2 regions of the Paenibacillus sp. 3LSP genome follow, and region 2 is predicted to be linked to the other one. Evidence: riboswitches for the same ligand, from Rfam matches in the RefSeq annotation. Region 2 holds a riboswitch; the other holds the start of a gene.
The links. A riboswitch is a leader RNA that binds a small molecule or an ion and turns the genes downstream of it on or off. The one in region 2 is predicted to bind glycine.
Positions count from the first base shown of each region.

Region 1: it holds a riboswitch for glycine, as region 2 does, so the genes downstream of both, sdaAB (L-serine ammonia-lyase, iron-sulfur-dependent subunit beta) here and gcvT (glycine cleavage system aminomethyltransferase GcvT) in region 2, are expected to answer to the same signal.

Region 1 covers NZ_JAWDJI010000207.1:40-8,221, reverse strand. The annotation lists gene RW092_RS17610 (S8 family serine peptidase) at 1-5,297, opposite strand, end outside; glycine riboswitch at 5,794-5,920, shown strand; gene sdaAB (L-serine ammonia-lyase, iron-sulfur-dependent subunit beta) at 6,084-6,755, shown strand; gene sdaAA (L-serine ammonia-lyase, iron-sulfur-dependent, subunit alpha) at 6,773-7,654, shown strand; partial or broken gene RW092_RS17595 (MFS transporter) at 7,810-8,182, opposite strand, start outside.
Region 2 covers NZ_JAWDJI010000240.1:4,919-13,100, forward strand. The annotation lists gene RW092_RS21000 (DedA family protein) at 1-337, shown strand, start outside; gene RW092_RS21005 (undecaprenyl-diphosphate phosphatase) at 383-1,231, shown strand; gene gcvPB (aminomethyl-transferring glycine dehydrogenase subunit GcvPB) at 1,296-2,813, opposite strand; gene gcvPA (aminomethyl-transferring glycine dehydrogenase subunit GcvPA) at 2,801-4,165, opposite strand; gene gcvT (glycine cleavage system aminomethyltransferase GcvT) at 4,185-5,315, opposite strand; glycine riboswitch at 5,426-5,533, opposite strand; glycine riboswitch at 5,537-5,635, opposite strand; gene gcvH (glycine cleavage system protein GcvH) at 5,881-6,276, shown strand; gene mtnB (methylthioribulose 1-phosphate dehydratase) at 6,378-7,052, opposite strand; gene proC (pyrroline-5-carboxylate reductase) at 7,123-7,983, opposite strand; gene RW092_RS21040 (glutamate-5-semialdehyde dehydrogenase) at 8,035-8,182, opposite strand, start outside.

The sequences.
Region 1 (8,182 bases), on a different contig from region 2:
AATGACCAGCTGTAGCGGACGATGCGGCCGTCGGCATCCGAGGAGGCGGAACCGTCAAAGTCAATTTGCTTATTCTTGGCCGCACGCTCCACGGCATGAATGACGGCTACCGGCAGGACGTTTGGCGTATTTCCGGGATCCTCGCCCGGATTTTCACCCGACGCGCTGACGAACAAACGGCCCGGCGCTTGGAAATCGCCGCTGTTTCCAGCCGCATCGCGAACTGTAACCACGATCACGCCGCCTTCCAAGACAAGCGAGGCAGGTGTCGTGTACGTTCCTTCATAGTGCCCTGGTTCAGTTTCCGTCATCGAAATTCCGTTGCTCGAACCGCCCGATAACGATAACGGCAGTTCGATGCGGAACGAAGCCGTCAGCCCTGGAACGCTGTCAAAGGATACCGTCACCGCTTCACCTGCTGTTAAATGAACATCCTCTGCCGGTGTCAGATTAGTGATCTCCGGCAGCTCGGTATCCACGTAGACCGTCCGAGTGACCGTGGTTTCGTTTCCGGCGTGGTCCGTCGCGGTTACGGTGATCAGATTCTCACCGGCATTAATCAACATACGGTACGCGAACGCGCCGCTGCCTTCCAGCGGAACTTCTTGTCCGTTTACGGTCAGCTTGTTGATGAACTCATCAAGCGCAGAACCCGTCACGTTCAGCACTTCCGAATTGGTTCGGAAGCCGTCCACCGGTGAAACTATTTCGAGTTCCGGAGCGGTGGTGTCCAGTGTAATTGTGACTGGCAGTGAACGATCTGTTGCTTTTCCGTTCACGATGACTTCGGCGGACAACGCGTTGGCTCCGTCATGAAGCTCGATCGGCAGACTGAATTGTCCGTTTTCAACCGTAGTTTCACCCGCCAGCTCGGTGCCGTTGTACACCTTCACCTCAGCGTCGTTGGCTGGAGAGGTTCCGGTCACGGTAAAGGTAGATTGATTCGTATAAGAGCCGTCCTCCGGCAACGTAATGACCGGCGCGTCCACCGGATAACGCACGATGGCACGAATCATGAAGTTGCCTTGTGCTTGTTCCGCCAAGCTCCACGCCCCATTGATTCGATTCCAGCTGCGACGGGCGTTCGGGCTGGATTCGTCGGCTGCAAGCCCCGGAGCGTTTGTTCCGGCCAAGGTTTGAATGTACACGATGTAGAAGTCGCCTTCGACAGTGACCGGTTCTGGCAGCTCGAGCACGGTCCATTGGTCATTACGCAATGCGGTACCGTCAAAAGGACCGGCTACTTGCCGACCTGGCGCTCCGTCAGGGCCGGATGCGTCGTAAACGGCGTATTGGAACTCGGTTCCGCCCGGAACAGGCCATTCGGTATTCCAGAATCGGATCGATGCGCCGGTGACTTGCACCGCGCCGGCTTCCGGCGTCATGCGTACCGCCCAGGCGTTGTTTGCCGCGTTGAAGGCCCAAGCATTTTCCGGCGTGCCATCATCGTAGGCGATTTCGCCCGGCAAGCCCACAAACGGCCTGAGCGCCAACGAGCCGTCGGCTGTACCGTTCGGCGGTACCGTAACGGTTAACGTATTCGCGTAATAATCGGCCGCTCTTGCCGACAAGGTATAGGTGCCTTCCAGAAGCTCTAATGAGAAGCTGCCATCAGCCCCGGTGATTTGCGGTGCAACCATCGCATCTTCATGCACCATCACCGTTGCGCCTTCAATCGGCTCCCCAGTACGTTCATCGGTAATCGTTCCGGTGAGCGTACCTTTCGGAATCGGCTGCAGGGTGAAGTTGACCTTGGCGTTTACCTGATCGGCGATGGTCACATTGGCCGTTTGCGGATAATAGCCGTAGGCTTCCGCTTTCAGCGTGTAATCCCCAGCAACATGATTCAAGCTGTAGCGTCCGGTGGCTGGATCGGTTTTTACAGAGCGCCCGGTTTCCACCACCGTCACGGTTGCGCTGGCCGGCAGGCTGCTGATGCCGATGTCACCGGCTGGCTTCGCTTGTTTCACCTGCTGCTCGAATTCGGCCTTGCTTGTGCGGGTCAGCTTGTAGGCCGGCCCGGATTTTACGGCCTTGTCCGTTTTTGCTCCGGCTTCGCCAAGCACGTTTTGCGTCACCTGATCTTCCGGTGTATTTACGCTAAGCACCTGAACGTTGTCGATGTACCAGCCGGCTTTCACAACGCTGCCGTCCGTCGTTAAACGGAACCGCACCTGAACTTGCTCTCCGACATAATCTTCGAGATCGTAATAAGCGGTGCTCCAAACCTTGCCATTGGTGCTATGTGAAAATTTGCCCAGCTCGTTCCATGTCGTTCCGCCGTCGGAGCTGATTTCCACATAACCGTTATCATAATTGGTTTCAATTTCAAACCAATGATCAAACACAAGGGTAGCATTATCGACGGTGCTCAAATCGATCGTCGGGGAGATGAGCGAAGCATTTGTTCCATTCTCATAGTTGCTGTCGAGATCGGTTCCCCATACGTTTGGCTCGGAGACAGCGCTAGCCGGACCGGGTTCCACCGGGGTGCCGCGTTCCCATTCGTCCCGCGTGCCGCTGTGCGTCCAGCCGTTATCGCTGCTGCCGTCAAAGTTATCACTGAATACCGTCACCGGACGTACAACTGTCAGCTCCAGCTCATTGGATTTAGGGCCTTCGTTGTCACTGTAATCCGTAGCGGTGACCGCATAATAATAGGTATGATCCGTTTCAGTTGTTGTGTCGGTAAATTCCGTTTGGCCGCTTGTACCGATCACCTCATAGCCGGAGCCCGAAGTGGTCGAGCGGTACACCGTGTACAATTTCACGTCCTCATCGGCGGACGGAGACCAGGACAACTCGGCACTGCCGGCAAAGTTCACGGAGCCGGTCAGATCGGCAGGTGCTTCAGGTGCGGTGGCGTCAGGTACTTGCAGGGACAGATCGTCCAGGTACCAACCGGCCTTATGCACGGAGCCGTCGCTGGTCAGTCCAAACTGCAGGTAAACTTGCTCACCGGCATAGTCGCGCAGGTCCAGGTATTGTGTTTTCCAGCCGTCGCTTGTGCCAGTGAATTCCGCTACCGGTACGAACGCGTAATCGGTGTCTAAAGAAGCGATATACACCGTGCCGATATCGTAGCCCTCCTCAAGGTCATACCAATGCTTAAAAGAGAGCAATGCCCCTTGCGGACTATCGGTCAAATTGATCGGCGGCATAAGCAGATACGAATTGCTGTTGGGTGCGTAGGTGCCGGTCAGATTGCTGGCGTACACCTTCTCACCGGAGTAGGCGCTGCCCGGTCCGCTGACTGGCGTTCCCCAAGCCCAAGTGTTGCCGGCTCCGCCAGACTGGAATCCGATGGGTTCCGACTCGAAATCTTGCAAATATCCGGGCTCGATCCCGGCTGACACCGTCACAGAATAGTGCTCGCTGTCAAATCCGTTATTGCCGTAATCATTCACGTGGATATAATATTCAAGGCCGGCTGTTCCGATCAGGAAAGCGGGGATGGTGGCTTCATATACGCCATCCTTCTCGTTTCCGGATACCCGTGTGGCCGGAATATATAAATAATGGCTGGTTCCAGCTTCTTTCGCATAAAAATCGACCGATGTGACCGCCACCTCGTCGCTGACACGGGCGGATAATGTCAAATCAAAGCCTTCATATATTAAGGTAGGCGGCGTATGCTCTAGGACCGGTTCGTCCAAGTCTTCTCCGCCGGTCACCACGCGACCGGAGACGCTGCCGATCCCTTGGAGGACAGAGCCTACGGCGTTCAACGCATTTACAATGCCGTATCCATATCCGTTATTAGGGACTGTCTCATACTCGGCGTCTGTCCGCGGTGTGGCCGTGCTGGTCAGGATTTCCTCCAGCTGGTCTACCGTGAGGGAATGGTTGGCCTGCAGCAGCAAGGCCGCGATGGCTGTCGTATGCGGGCCTGCCATCGAGGTGCCGTCCCAGCCGCCTTCATAGGCACCACCGGGAACGGAGGACCGAATGTTGACCCCAGGTGCGGAAACTTCCGGTTTAATTTCACCGTAAGGCGAAGGTCCACGCAAAGAGAAATCCGCCAAATTCCCGTTGATGTCCGTAGCACCGGTGGCAAACGCTTCAGGATAGTTAGCTGGCGCAGCTACCGAACCGGGACCGCCGGGGTTGAAGATATCGGTGTTGCCCGCCGAGAACTCAGGGAAGATTTGCGCGCTTCTCCAAGCTTGTACGATCGGGCGGAACCATTCATCAATACCGGGGCCTCCTCCCCAGGAATTGTTCACCACGTCCGGAGCCAGCTCCGGATGCAGATTCCCTTCGGCATCCACCGGGGCGAGCAACCATTGGCCGCCGTCCAGAATGATGGCATCCGTGGTGGAGGGGTTAAAGATACGGACTGCGATCCATTTCGCCCCAGGCGCGACGCCGATCTGGTTCGAGCCGTCCGGCTCCGAACCAACCATCGTTCCCATGGTGTGCGTGCCGTGGCCGTGGCTATCGGTAGGCAGCGAAGCATGGCTGTGCGGATCATACCAGCTGAGTTCGGGATTCACGATATTGCCCGAAGCATCAAGGGCCCGCCATTTGCTCCGTAGAGCCGGGTGGTTGTAATCTACCCCGGTATCGAGGTTAGCTACAACGATGCCGGTGCCGTCGATGCCCATATTCCACACCTCGGGGGCATTGACCTGGGCGATGTTCCACTCGACGCTGCTTGGAGTAACGTCGGAGGGAGCTTGACTTGTACCGCCCAGCGAAGAAGAAATTTCGTCGGCCGGTTTCACGGCAGGCTCTGCAGCCGCATCTTTGTGGATTTCAACCTTTTGCAGATGTCGTTCTTCATTCGGCAGAATTTTCTCCACTTCGGGGAAAAGGGCGATTTGCTCCAGTACTTCTTTCGAGCTTGTCACCGCCATGGCATTTACGATAAAGTAGCTTTTGTAGTCTTTCACCTCTCCGGATTGCTGGGCTTTCCGCAAGTATTCCTCCAGCGCATATTGGGTGCGGGAGGCCGTTTCGCGCAGGGCGCTGACAACGGAAGTCCGTACGGACAGCTTCGCGGCGGAAGGAGTGGATTTCTCCAGCTGGGCTTTCTGAAGAGCCAGCTTGGCGACCGAAGTTGTATCGGTCTGCTCCTTGAGTTTGACCAGGTAGGTGACGAAGTCGTCTTGCTTAAACTGGGTCTGCAATTTAGCGTCGATCTTGGCTTCGGCCACTTGGGGCGCGGTCGATCTCAGGCTGCTTTGTCCCGATACGCTGCTGCTGCTGGCGGAGGCGACGGGAACGAGAGTTAACGCAAGAAGGATCGACATGCCAAGCGAGAAAGGTTTGCGAAATCTCTTGAGACTTATCAACTTCTTCACTCCCTTTGATTAAGTTTTAAGCCCAACATCCATCCTGTGACGGCCGCCCGGAGAAACGAATAGCTGAGTCCGGACGCATTACGCCTGACAAAAATTGAAGCAAGTGCCTCTTGGGTACATCACCTCCTTCGTGTAAAATAGTGGAAGCGGGTGTAAGTAAGTCATGGTGGATGTGGATGTGAGTTGAAGCCAATGCTGTGGAGAGAATCGTTTTAGTTTAGCAGGGGTCATAGAGTGAAGATAAGTTAACACGGAGCGCACCTTATTTTTCAACAATTCATAAAATAAGGTAAAATCTGGGGTTGTTACGGACAGTATATATCTGTAAAATCAGGTATACAAGTGGGTGGATGAGTAAAATATACATATTTTCTTATAAAAATAGGAAAAAATAACTAGAATTCAACGTGAACCACCGGAATTTATGTAAGATATCTTGACATCTTGCTGGCTTCGGTTTACATTAAGCACAAATTCATATCGGCGAATGAGGATGATGGGAGAGTCCGCGGGCTGATCCGAAAAGGGACGCCAGCTTAGCGGCACCGAAGGAGCAAGGGCCGGTCCTGCAGCCGGCAGCCGAATCTCTCAGGTACAAGGACCATGATCGGACGCCACTCTGGAGAGAGCGAACAGCCACCCAAGAGGTACATGGACCCGGATGTTAAGTTGAACCGGGAACATTAAACTTTCAGGTAACGGGGACAGAGCGAAAGGCAGCAGCCTTTTTGCTCTGTCTCTTTTTCGTCATAGAAAAAATGAGGGGAAGATGTAGCGATGCGATTTAAAAGCGTATTTTCTATTATCGGTCCGGCGATGATTGGGCCTTCCAGCTCACATACGGCCGGGGCTGTACGGATTGGACGATTTGCCCGTCAGCTGCTCGGAACCGCGCCGGTCAAGGCGGAGATTTGTTTCTACGGCTCCTTTGCCGAAACGTACAGCGGGCACGGTACCGATCTGGCCATCGTTGGCGGCATTCTGGATTACCGTACGGACGACGAGCGAATCCGCCAGTCGATGCAGGACGCTGAAAAGCAGGGGATTGAGGTGGTGTTTGCCACCGGAGTCCTGCCTGGGGCCCATCCGAATACGGTAAAAATAAAACTAACCCGCCAAGACGGAAGTCATATCGAGGTCATGGGGGCATCCATTGGCGGAGGGACGATCGTCATTCGCAACATCGACGGTTTTGAGGTGAAATGCTCAGGCGAGCTGCCGACGCTGGTCATCTCCCACGCAGACCGGCAAGGGGTACTGGCAGGGATTACGGCCTTGTTCAGCCGGGAGAACGTCAATATCGGCTACATTATTACCGATCGGAAAGGGCGGACCTCTGAGGCACTGACTGTTGTGGAAGCCGATTCGTCCATTCCGCCGGAATTAGTGGAGGCGATCCGTGCGTTGGAGCATGTCAGCCAAGTGTCCTATATTGATCTGACGAAGTAAAGCGAGGAGGGAGCACGATGCGTTTTAAAAATTTACGTGAGCTGGCCCAGCTCTGTGAGCGGGAATCTCGCACGATTTCCAGCATTATGATTCAGGACCAGGTGGAAGAGAGCGGGCAATCGGAGGAAGAAATTTTGGCCGCCATGAACGAATACTACCAAATCATGAAAACGGCGGTGCATAAGGGGCTGACGGAGGATATCGTCTCCACAAGCGGGCTGACCGGCGGCGATGCCAAAAGGGTGGAGGCTTACCGCAATCGCAGTGAGACCTCGGTTGGTGACATCGCATGTCAGGCCATGGCTTATGCGCTGGCCGTGTCCGAGGTGAACGCTTCGATGGGCCGGATCGTCGCCACGCCGACGGCGGGCTCGTGCGGCATCATCCCCGGCGTGTTCGTCAGCGCCCAAGAGCGCTTCGGCTGGGAGGATGAGCATCTTGTGCGCGGGTTGTTTTGCGCGGGGGCCATCGGGTACGTGATCGCCAACAACTCGTTTATTTCCGGTGCAGAAGGGGGCTGCCAAGCAGAAATCGGATCGGCGATTGGGATGGCGGCCGGTGCAATGGTTGAGCTACGCGGCGGGACGCCGGAGCAGGCGGTGCACGCCGTTGGCCTCGCGTTAAAGAACACGCTGGGGTTGATCTGTGATCCCGTTGGCGGTCTCGTCGAAATTCCTTGTATCGTGCGTAACGGCTTTGGGGCGGTGAATGCGCTGGCTGCCGCCGATATGGCCTTGGCCGGTGTGCGCAGTGCGATCCCGTCGGACGAAGTCATCGACGTGATGCTGGAGGTGGGCTCGGCGATGCCCAGCCGCCATCGCGAAACCGCGCAGGGCGGGCTGGCACAAACGCCTACCGGCCGCAAAATCATGAAGGAGCTGCGAAGCCGGAAGAAGTAGAAGGAGTTGCTCCAAAGGTTTTCTTTTTTCAGAGGTAGGGTATGGATTTTGACGGTCGATGACCGAACCCACTTTGCGGGAAGCGACCATCGCGAGGATCGAGCCCGGGAAGATGACCAGTCCGGCATGGCTGGCGGTTAATCCGAAGCGATGCACTAAAATTTGCGGCAGCAAAAACAAGGTGGCAAAGCTGCCAGCGATACGGCCGACATGATCAAGGCCATCGCTTTGCCGCGCCGCTGGATCGGAACGTAACGGGATAACGTAACCATCGACAACGAAACGACCGCTCCGGCACCGGATGCTTGCACGATGCGAACGGCGAGCAGAATCCAGAAGCTCGGGCTAAACAACCCGGCGACGGCGGCGAGGCCCAGTGTTGTTCGAAAATTATCGAATGATTGAAATATATCATGCCTTACCTTATGATATAAATAGGGGAGAATGAATTCATCACGAAATTTAGATATAAAGTCCAGCGGTATGATGTCAAGCTGTTGATTTAATCGAACTGGAAATTTCCCGTGC
Region 2 (8,182 bases):
CCTGCGCCTGAAAAAAGAAGATGTCCGCCGCGCGGATGCCTGGTTTGATCGATATGGCTATTGGACGGTACTGTTCTGCCGGATGGTTCCGCTGATTCGCAGCTTGATCTCGATTCCGGCCGGCATGTCGAAAATGAAATTTGGCCTGTTCCTGCTGTTTACCACGATCGGGACGCTGATTTGGAACGTGGCGCTCGTCTTGCTTGGAGCGGCGGTAGGAGGTTCCTGGGCAGAGATCGTCGCCTTTATGGACGTGTATTCTAACATCGCCTATGCTATGATCGCTTTAGGAGTATTGTTGGTGGGCTTCCTCTGGCTGCGTCGGAGAAAGAAGTAGCTTCGCGACAACATCAAAACAGAGAGATAAGGAGAAACCTACGAAATGAACTTGTTGGAACTCATGAAAGCTATTATTCTTGGCCTGGTGGAGGGACTTACGGAGTTTGCGCCGGTGTCCTCCACGGGACATATGATCATTGTGGATGATATGTGGCTGAAAACCGAGGAGCTGCTCGGTTCAAAGTATGTGGCGAACACGTTTAAAGTCGTGATCCAACTCGGCTCGATTTTGGCGGTCTTGGTCGTGTTCCGCAACCGATTTATCGATTTGCTGGGGCTGTCGCGCTGGATGCCGAAGGCCAAAGGGGAAGCGGCCAGACAGAGCGGACCGCGGTTGAAGCTGATGCAGGTGATCGTAGGGTTGATTCCTGCCGGGATTCTTGGTGTGTTATTTGAGGATTTTATTGATGAGCATCTATTCTCCACCGCAACCGTGTTAATTGGCCTGGTGATCGGAGCGCTGCTGATGATCGCTGCCGACCGGTTTGCGCCCAAGCGCGCAAGTGTGGATACTGTTGACCAAATTACGTACAAGCAGGCGCTCGGCATTGGGTTGTTCCAATGTCTGTCGATCTGGCCGGGCTTCTCCCGTTCGGGTTCGACGATTTCCGGCGGGGTGCTGCTAGGTTTGAGCCACCGGGCCGCGGCTGACTTCACCTTTATCATGGCCGTTCCGATCATGGCTGGGGCCAGCTTGATCTCCCTGATGAAGAACCTGGAATATTTCACGATCGATGCACTGCCGTTCTTTATTGTTGGATTTATCAGTGCTTTCGTGTTTGCATTGTTGGCGATCCGATTCTTCTTGAAGCTAATCGACCGCATCAAGCTGGTGCCGTTTGCGGTATATCGCATTTTGCTGGCGCTTGTGATCTGGGTGGTTTATTTCTAAATCATTGATGGAACAAAGAAGAGATGCTGCTATTCAAGCAGCATCTCTTTTTGCTTGCATGATCTTAGCCGCAAGCGCAGTTCAATACTGGCTTCCGGGCGGCGCCAGTTTCGTCCAGACGCGTCACCGGAGTGGTGTACGGTGCGTTCCGTAACATTTCCGGATTCGTTTCGGCTTCCTTGGCGATGGCGATCATGACGTCAATAAAGCCGTCCAGCGTTTCCTTACTTTCGGTTTCCGTCGGTTCAATCATGATACATTCCTCTACGTTCAGCGGGAAGTAGATGGTTGGCGGATGATAGCCGAAATCGAGCAGCCGCTTGGCGACGTCCAGCGTGCGGATGCCGTACTTCGCCAGCCCGCTGCCGGACATGACGAATTCGTGCTTACATGGTTGATCCGGGTACGGCAATTCGTAATAAGGCGCCAAGCGTTTCATCATGTAATTGGCGTTTAAAACGGCATTTTCCGAGACTTGGCGAAGTCCATCAGGGCCTAAGCTGCGGATATAAGCATATGCGCGAACCAGGATGCCAAAATTACCGTAAAAAGCTTTCACCCGGCCAATCGAGCTGCCCGATCCACTCTCAGCGCCACCTGCGGCCTCTTCGGAGCGAGCACCGCGGATGGCGTACCGCCCGGATTCGTCCTTGACGATTCGGGGTTCAGGCAGAAACGGTATGAGCCGCTCCTTGACGCCAACTGGACCGGCGCCCGGACCACCGCCGCCATGCGGGGTGCTCATCGTTTTGTGCAGGTTGAGGTGCACGACGTCAAAGCCCATATCGCCAGGGCGGGCGATCCCCATGATGGCGTTGGAGTTCGCGCCGTCATAATACAGCAATCCGCCGGCTTCGTGCACAATGTCGGCGATCTCCAGGATCTGTTCCTCGAACAAGCCCAGCGTGTTCGGGTTGGTGAGCATCAGCGCAGCCGTGTCCTCGCCAACGGCGGCGCGCAGCGCGTCCAGGTCCACCATGCCGCGCTTGGTGGACGGGATGGTCACCGTCTCGAAGCCGGCGACTGAGGCGCTGGCTGGGTTCGTGCCGTGCGAAGAGTCCGGCACGATCACCTTGGTGCGTTTCTCGCCGCGGCTTTCGTGGTAAGCGCGGATCATCATCAGGCCGGTCCATTCCCCGTGGGCTCCGGCCGCCGGTTGCAGTGTCACGGCATCCATACCGGTGAGTCCGGCTAAATCCTGCTGCAGACGGTACATCAGTTCAAGTGCCCCTTGCACACTTTCCTCCGGTTGATAAGGATGGATTTTTGCCAGGCCAGGGTAACGTGCAACATCTTCATTCACCTTCGGGTTGTATTTCATCGTACAGGAGCCGAGCGGATAGAAACCGTTGTCTACCCCGAAATTCCGGCGGGACAACGCGGTATAATGCCGAATCACGTCAACTTCATAAACTTCGGGAAAAGCGAGGTCTTCGCTCCGCAGCATGCCCTTGGGGACGAGCTCTTCCTTCGGGGTGGTTGGGACGTCGCATTCCGGCAGAGAATAGCCGATCCGCCCAGGGCGGCTGCGCTCAAATATCAACAATTCATCAGATTTCGTCGTCTCTTTTATTTCGAGCATATTGATTCCTCCAGTACGCGGGCGAATTGGTCAATTTCCGCTTTGCTGCGCTTCTCCGTCACGGCGACCAGCAGATGGCCGGCGAGTTCAGGATAGCTGCGTCCCAGATCGTACCCGCCGATAAATCCGGCGGCAAGCAGATCTCGCTGCAGTTTGGTCAGATCAGTCCCCTCTGGCAACTGAAGCACAAACTCGTTGAAAAATGGTGACTCAAAAGCGGCGCTTACGCCAGGGATAGCAGTGAACACCTGTTTGGCATAATGGCTTTTCTGCAAATTCAGCTCTGCTACTTCAGCCATGCCTTGCTTACCCATCACGGATAAGTAAACGGAGGCAGCCAAGGCAAGCAACGCTTGGTTGGAGCAGATGTTCGAGGTCGCTTTTTCGCGGCGAATATGCTGCTCGCGGGCTTGCAGGGTCAGGACGAACCCGCGCTTGCCATTGCGATCGGTGGTCTGCCCAACGATCCGGCCAGGGATCCGGCGCATATACGTTTCAGATACGGCAAAGAAGCCGCAGGTTGGACCGCCAAAGGAGGGGGCCAGCCCCAAAGGCTGGGCGTCACCAACGACGATATCGGCACCAAGCTTCCCTGGCGCTTCCAGCAGGCCCAGAGCGAGCGGATTACTGCTGACGATCAGCAAGCTCCCTTGGGCATGAGCTAGTTCGCCAATGGCTCGAAGATCTTCCAGGGAGCCAAAGAAATTCGGGTTTTGGATCAAGACAGCTGCGGTGTCCTTAGTGATGGCCGCAGTAAGTGCCTCGCGATCGGTCACACCTTGTTCCCAACCAACCTCAACGATCTCCAGGTTCAAGCCGTGGGCGTAAGTGGCGAGCACCTCGCGTGCTTCCGGATGGACGGTGCGGGAGACGACCAGCTGTTTGCGTCTGGTAGCCGCTGCGGCTAGGTTGCCAGCTTCCGCTAATGCGGTGGCTCCGTCGTACATGCTCGCATTAGCGACCTTAAGGCCAGTCAGCTCGCAGATGTACGACTGGAATTCAAATATTGCCTGCAGCTCGCCTTGGCTGATTTCCGGTTGATAGGGTGTGTACGCGGTATAAAATTCCGATCGCGACACGACGTGTTGAATGACGGAAGGGATGTGATGATCATAAATTCCGGCACCTAGAAAGCTGGTATACCGGTCGGTGTCGGCGTTGCGCCCGGCCAGTTCGGATAAGTGCCGGATCAGCGCGTATTCGTCTAGACGGGGAGATACCGGGAGTTCCCCTTGAAAGCGAATGTTCTCCGGGATGTCCTTGAACAGTTCCTGGACGGAGCTTACGCCGATCGTTTGCAGCATCTCCGCTTGATCTTGTTCGGTTAATGGTAAATAGCGATGTTTAAGCATCTGGTTTCGTGTTCTCCTTTCACCGCTTGGCGGCAGGGTTTTGGCGATAGAACGGCAACGGGACGACCTTGGCCTTCAGCCGCTTGCCACGGATGTCGACCTCTACGATCGTGTCGGGGTCGGCATAACGGGTGGAGAGGATCGCCATTCCGAGGTTTCTTTTCAGCGTTGGCGATTGCGTACCTGTCGTGACTTCTCCGATTGGTTCCTCTGATCCTTCGGCAAACACCGGGTAATGGGTGCGCGGAATCCCGCGGTCGATCATCTCCAGGCCAACGAGCCGGCGAGGAAGGCCTTGATCCCGCTGCTTGATCAACACATCGCGACCGATGAAGTCGTCATTTTCCAGCTTCACGAATCGGTTTAAGCCTGCTTCGAGCGGGGTGATCTCAGGGCCCAGCTCCTGACCATACAGCGGCAGGCAAGCTTCAAAGCGCAACGTATCTCTGGCGCCCAGCCCGGCCGGGAGAAGGCCCTGGCTCTCCCCGGCTTTCATCACGACGTCCCAAAGCGCTTGTGCCTGCTCGGCCGCGACATACAACTCGAACCCATCCTCACCGGTATAACCGGTTCTGGACAGCAAGGCGGGGATGCCGGCAATCCGCGCTTCCCGAATAAACGTGAACGGACGCAACGCTCCAGGATCCTCCCCTTCGCAAAGAGGGGAGAGGAGGGAGGCGGCCAGCGGCCCTTGCACGGCAAGCAACGCTGTCTCGTCAGAGGCATTCCGCATGGTTACTCCTTCAGCGGGAAGGTGCTGCTGCAGCCAGTCCCAGTCTTTGTCAATATTCGAGGCATTGACCACCAGCATGTACTTGCCTTCTTCCAGATGATAGATCAACAGATCATCCACCACACCGCCATTGGGATAGCAGAGCAAGGTGTATTGGGCTTTTCCCGGTTGAAGCAGGGTCACATCGTTAGTGGTCATGTGTTGCAGAAAGCGTTCCGCCTCAGGACCCTCCACGTAAAATTCACCCATATGCGATACGTCAAACAGACCGGCGCGCTCGCGCACGGCTTCATGCTCTTTCTGGATGCCGCTGAACTGCACCGGCAGCTCCCAACCGCCGAAATCGATACAGCGGACTCCTTCATAACGCGCATATCCGGGATAGAGCGGCGTACGCCGCAAAGCGGATTCGGACATTACCATCACCTCGTAAGGGCCGGATCGGCCAATTTTTGAGAACAGCAAAAAAAGGACAGGCCAAAGAAAACCCGCTAACCTGCATAGAGAGGTCTAACGGTTCTTCCAGGCTCTGTCCTTTGTACCTGAGAGTTACCCTGCTTAGAGCTCAATGCTCGCGCAGGTTTCCCCTTGGGTGATTCACGTAACGCATACCTCTACGTGAATGCTCTCCAGAGTTGCGTCCGGCAGAGGTCCTTTTGCCTGAGAGATTCACCGCTTCGCGGCTTGCTCCTTCGGCGTTACAATCCCGTAATTGTAATCTCTCCCCCTGCCATCAACCGCAGCTTACACATCTCATTAATACTCAAAATCTGTCTAGATGTCAATAAAGTTATCATAATAATTTTAATTAATTTCGTTTACTGGAAAAGGCTACGCTTACATTTTACTAGACTCTATCAAATGTGTTAATAATATTGACATGAGAGCTAGGTTTGGAATAATCTGAACGAGGGAAATACGCAGATGAATCTTCCACAAAGTTTAAGGTACGCTAGATCATCCGAAAGAGGAGGAGCAAGCTTTGGCTAGTGAGATCAGGGAAAACGTGTTGTACAGCGATGAGCATGAATGGGTGCTTGATTTGGGGGATGGGACGGTGAAGATCGGCATCTCCGACGTAGCCCAACATCGGCTGGGCGACATTGTGTTCGTGGAGCTGCCCGAACCGGGGCAGGAATTCGAAGCGCAGGAAGGCATCGGAACGATCGAATCCGTGAAGACGGTGGCCGATTTGTTTACGCCGGTCAGCGGGACGGTGCTGGCGGTGAACCGGGAGCTGGACACCGCGCCGGAGCTCGTCAATGAAGAGCCCTATGATGGGGGCTGGATGGTCCATATTCGTTTGAAGGAGGACGCTAACGTCGCGTTGGCGAACTTGATGGACGCGAAGGCGTATGCGGAATTTATCGAGAGATAAATCAAGATCTTAGGTAAATGTAAAAAACTCGCGGTCAGCGTAATTGCGGGAGCTGCTGATGGTAGTTTAATCACTCCGCTTATCGCTTGTCGCGAGTTTTTTTAGGCATGATGCCCTTTGGGAGGCAACAGCAGGGAACGGTACAGCGCTTCAAACATAAACTCCAGCGCTTCCAGATGGCGCTTCGCCTCAGCGATGTTGGTTCCCCAGACATAGACCCCGTGATTTTGCAGCAGCAACGCCGGCACACGGGTATCTAGACTGCTTGGGATTTGCTTGAGGATGGCCGGGAGCTCAGCGGCGTTTGGCAGAATTGGCACTCGAGCCTCCGTCTGTGGCTCCCAGATCTCTAAGCTTTTGAGCAGCTCGTTCCCCTTGAGTGGAACGCCGCCATCCGCAGCAAAATAGCCGCTGAGCACGTTGTTGAACGTCGTATGTACGTGCACGATCGCGCCGCAACCGGTCATCCGGTAGATTCTTGAGTGAATCGGTGCATCGGAACTAGGCTTGAGTCGCGTGGGCTCGCAGGGGGCGCTGGCGGCGTCGACGAACAGCGCGCCAACCGAAGGGGAAGGGGCCGCTGACAGCTCCGACCAATATGTCTCGTCGGCCGTTATGGCAAACACAAACCGGTCCGGCGCATATCGCCCGACCCGCATCGACAAGCTGCCGCTGGAAGCGGGAAACCAACCGCGGGCAGCAAGCTCCTCCCGCAGGCGTTGGATGGCGTCCAGCGCCGCTTGTTTTTCTTCCCATGGGATATCGACGTAGTTCATGCTGCCGTCCCCCTTTCCTATTGGCCTTACGCACAGTGCGACCATCGCTGCACCATATGGCTGCAGCTTCTTACAAGAGCGCTTGTTTGACGGCTTCGCCCATTTCTTTCGAGCGTTCGGCGGCCCGGTGGACCGCAGCCTTTACGTTTGGCTGAAAGCTGCCGGCTTCCAGCACACCGATCGCCGCTTGCGTCGAACCGTTGGGCGAGGTGATGTCCGCACGCAGCTTGGTAGGCGCTTCTCCGGTTTCTGACATCATGAGGGCAGCGCCAAGTACCGTCTGTACGGTAAGATCACGGGATTGCTCAGGCGTTAATCCGCCTTCGATGCCCGCTTCAATCATCGCTTCCATCAGATAATAAACATATGCGGGTCCGCTCCCAGATACGCCCGTCAATATTTCCATTTGATCCTCTGGGATCACGCTAACCATCCCTACCGCTTCAAACATTGATAACACTTGGGCGCGCTGTTCCTCGGTGGTCTCCGGAGAGAAGGAGATTCCCGTCGCACCTTGTCCGATGGAGCAGGAGGTGTTGGGCATCGTGCGGGCGACAGCGACCGGGCTGCCAAGCAGCGCTTGAATCGTCGAAATCGATAAGCCAGCGATCAGCGAGACGATCAACTGACCCTCGCGCAGAAGCGGGCCCAATCCTGCCAAAGCTTCGCCGGCATCCTTTGGCTTCATCGCCAGGACGATAATCGATGCATCTCGCAAATAGACCTGTTTTGCGTCCGCTTCAGTCGCTGTTTGGACCTGGTAGGTTTGGGCTAAATAGTTGAGCCGTTCCCGGTTCGAGCGATTCAGCATCACAATTTGATCCGCGCTGGCAACTTGCTTATGGAGCAAGCCGCGTACGATCGCTTCAGCCATCGAACCTGCTCCATAGAAACAGATGGTGGAGGCGGACAGAGAAGGTATTGTTTTCATAGGATATGACCTCCGGTTTTTATTTTGGTTGAAAAAAAGGGGGGACGCCCGTTACTGCCGGATTTGTCCGTTCCCCTGGATGATATATTTACTTGAGGTGAGCGCAGTCAGCCCCATCGGGCCGCGGGCATGCAGCTTCTGGGTGCTGATGCCGATCTCCGCTCCGAACCCGAACTCGAATCCGTCGGTGAAGCGAGTG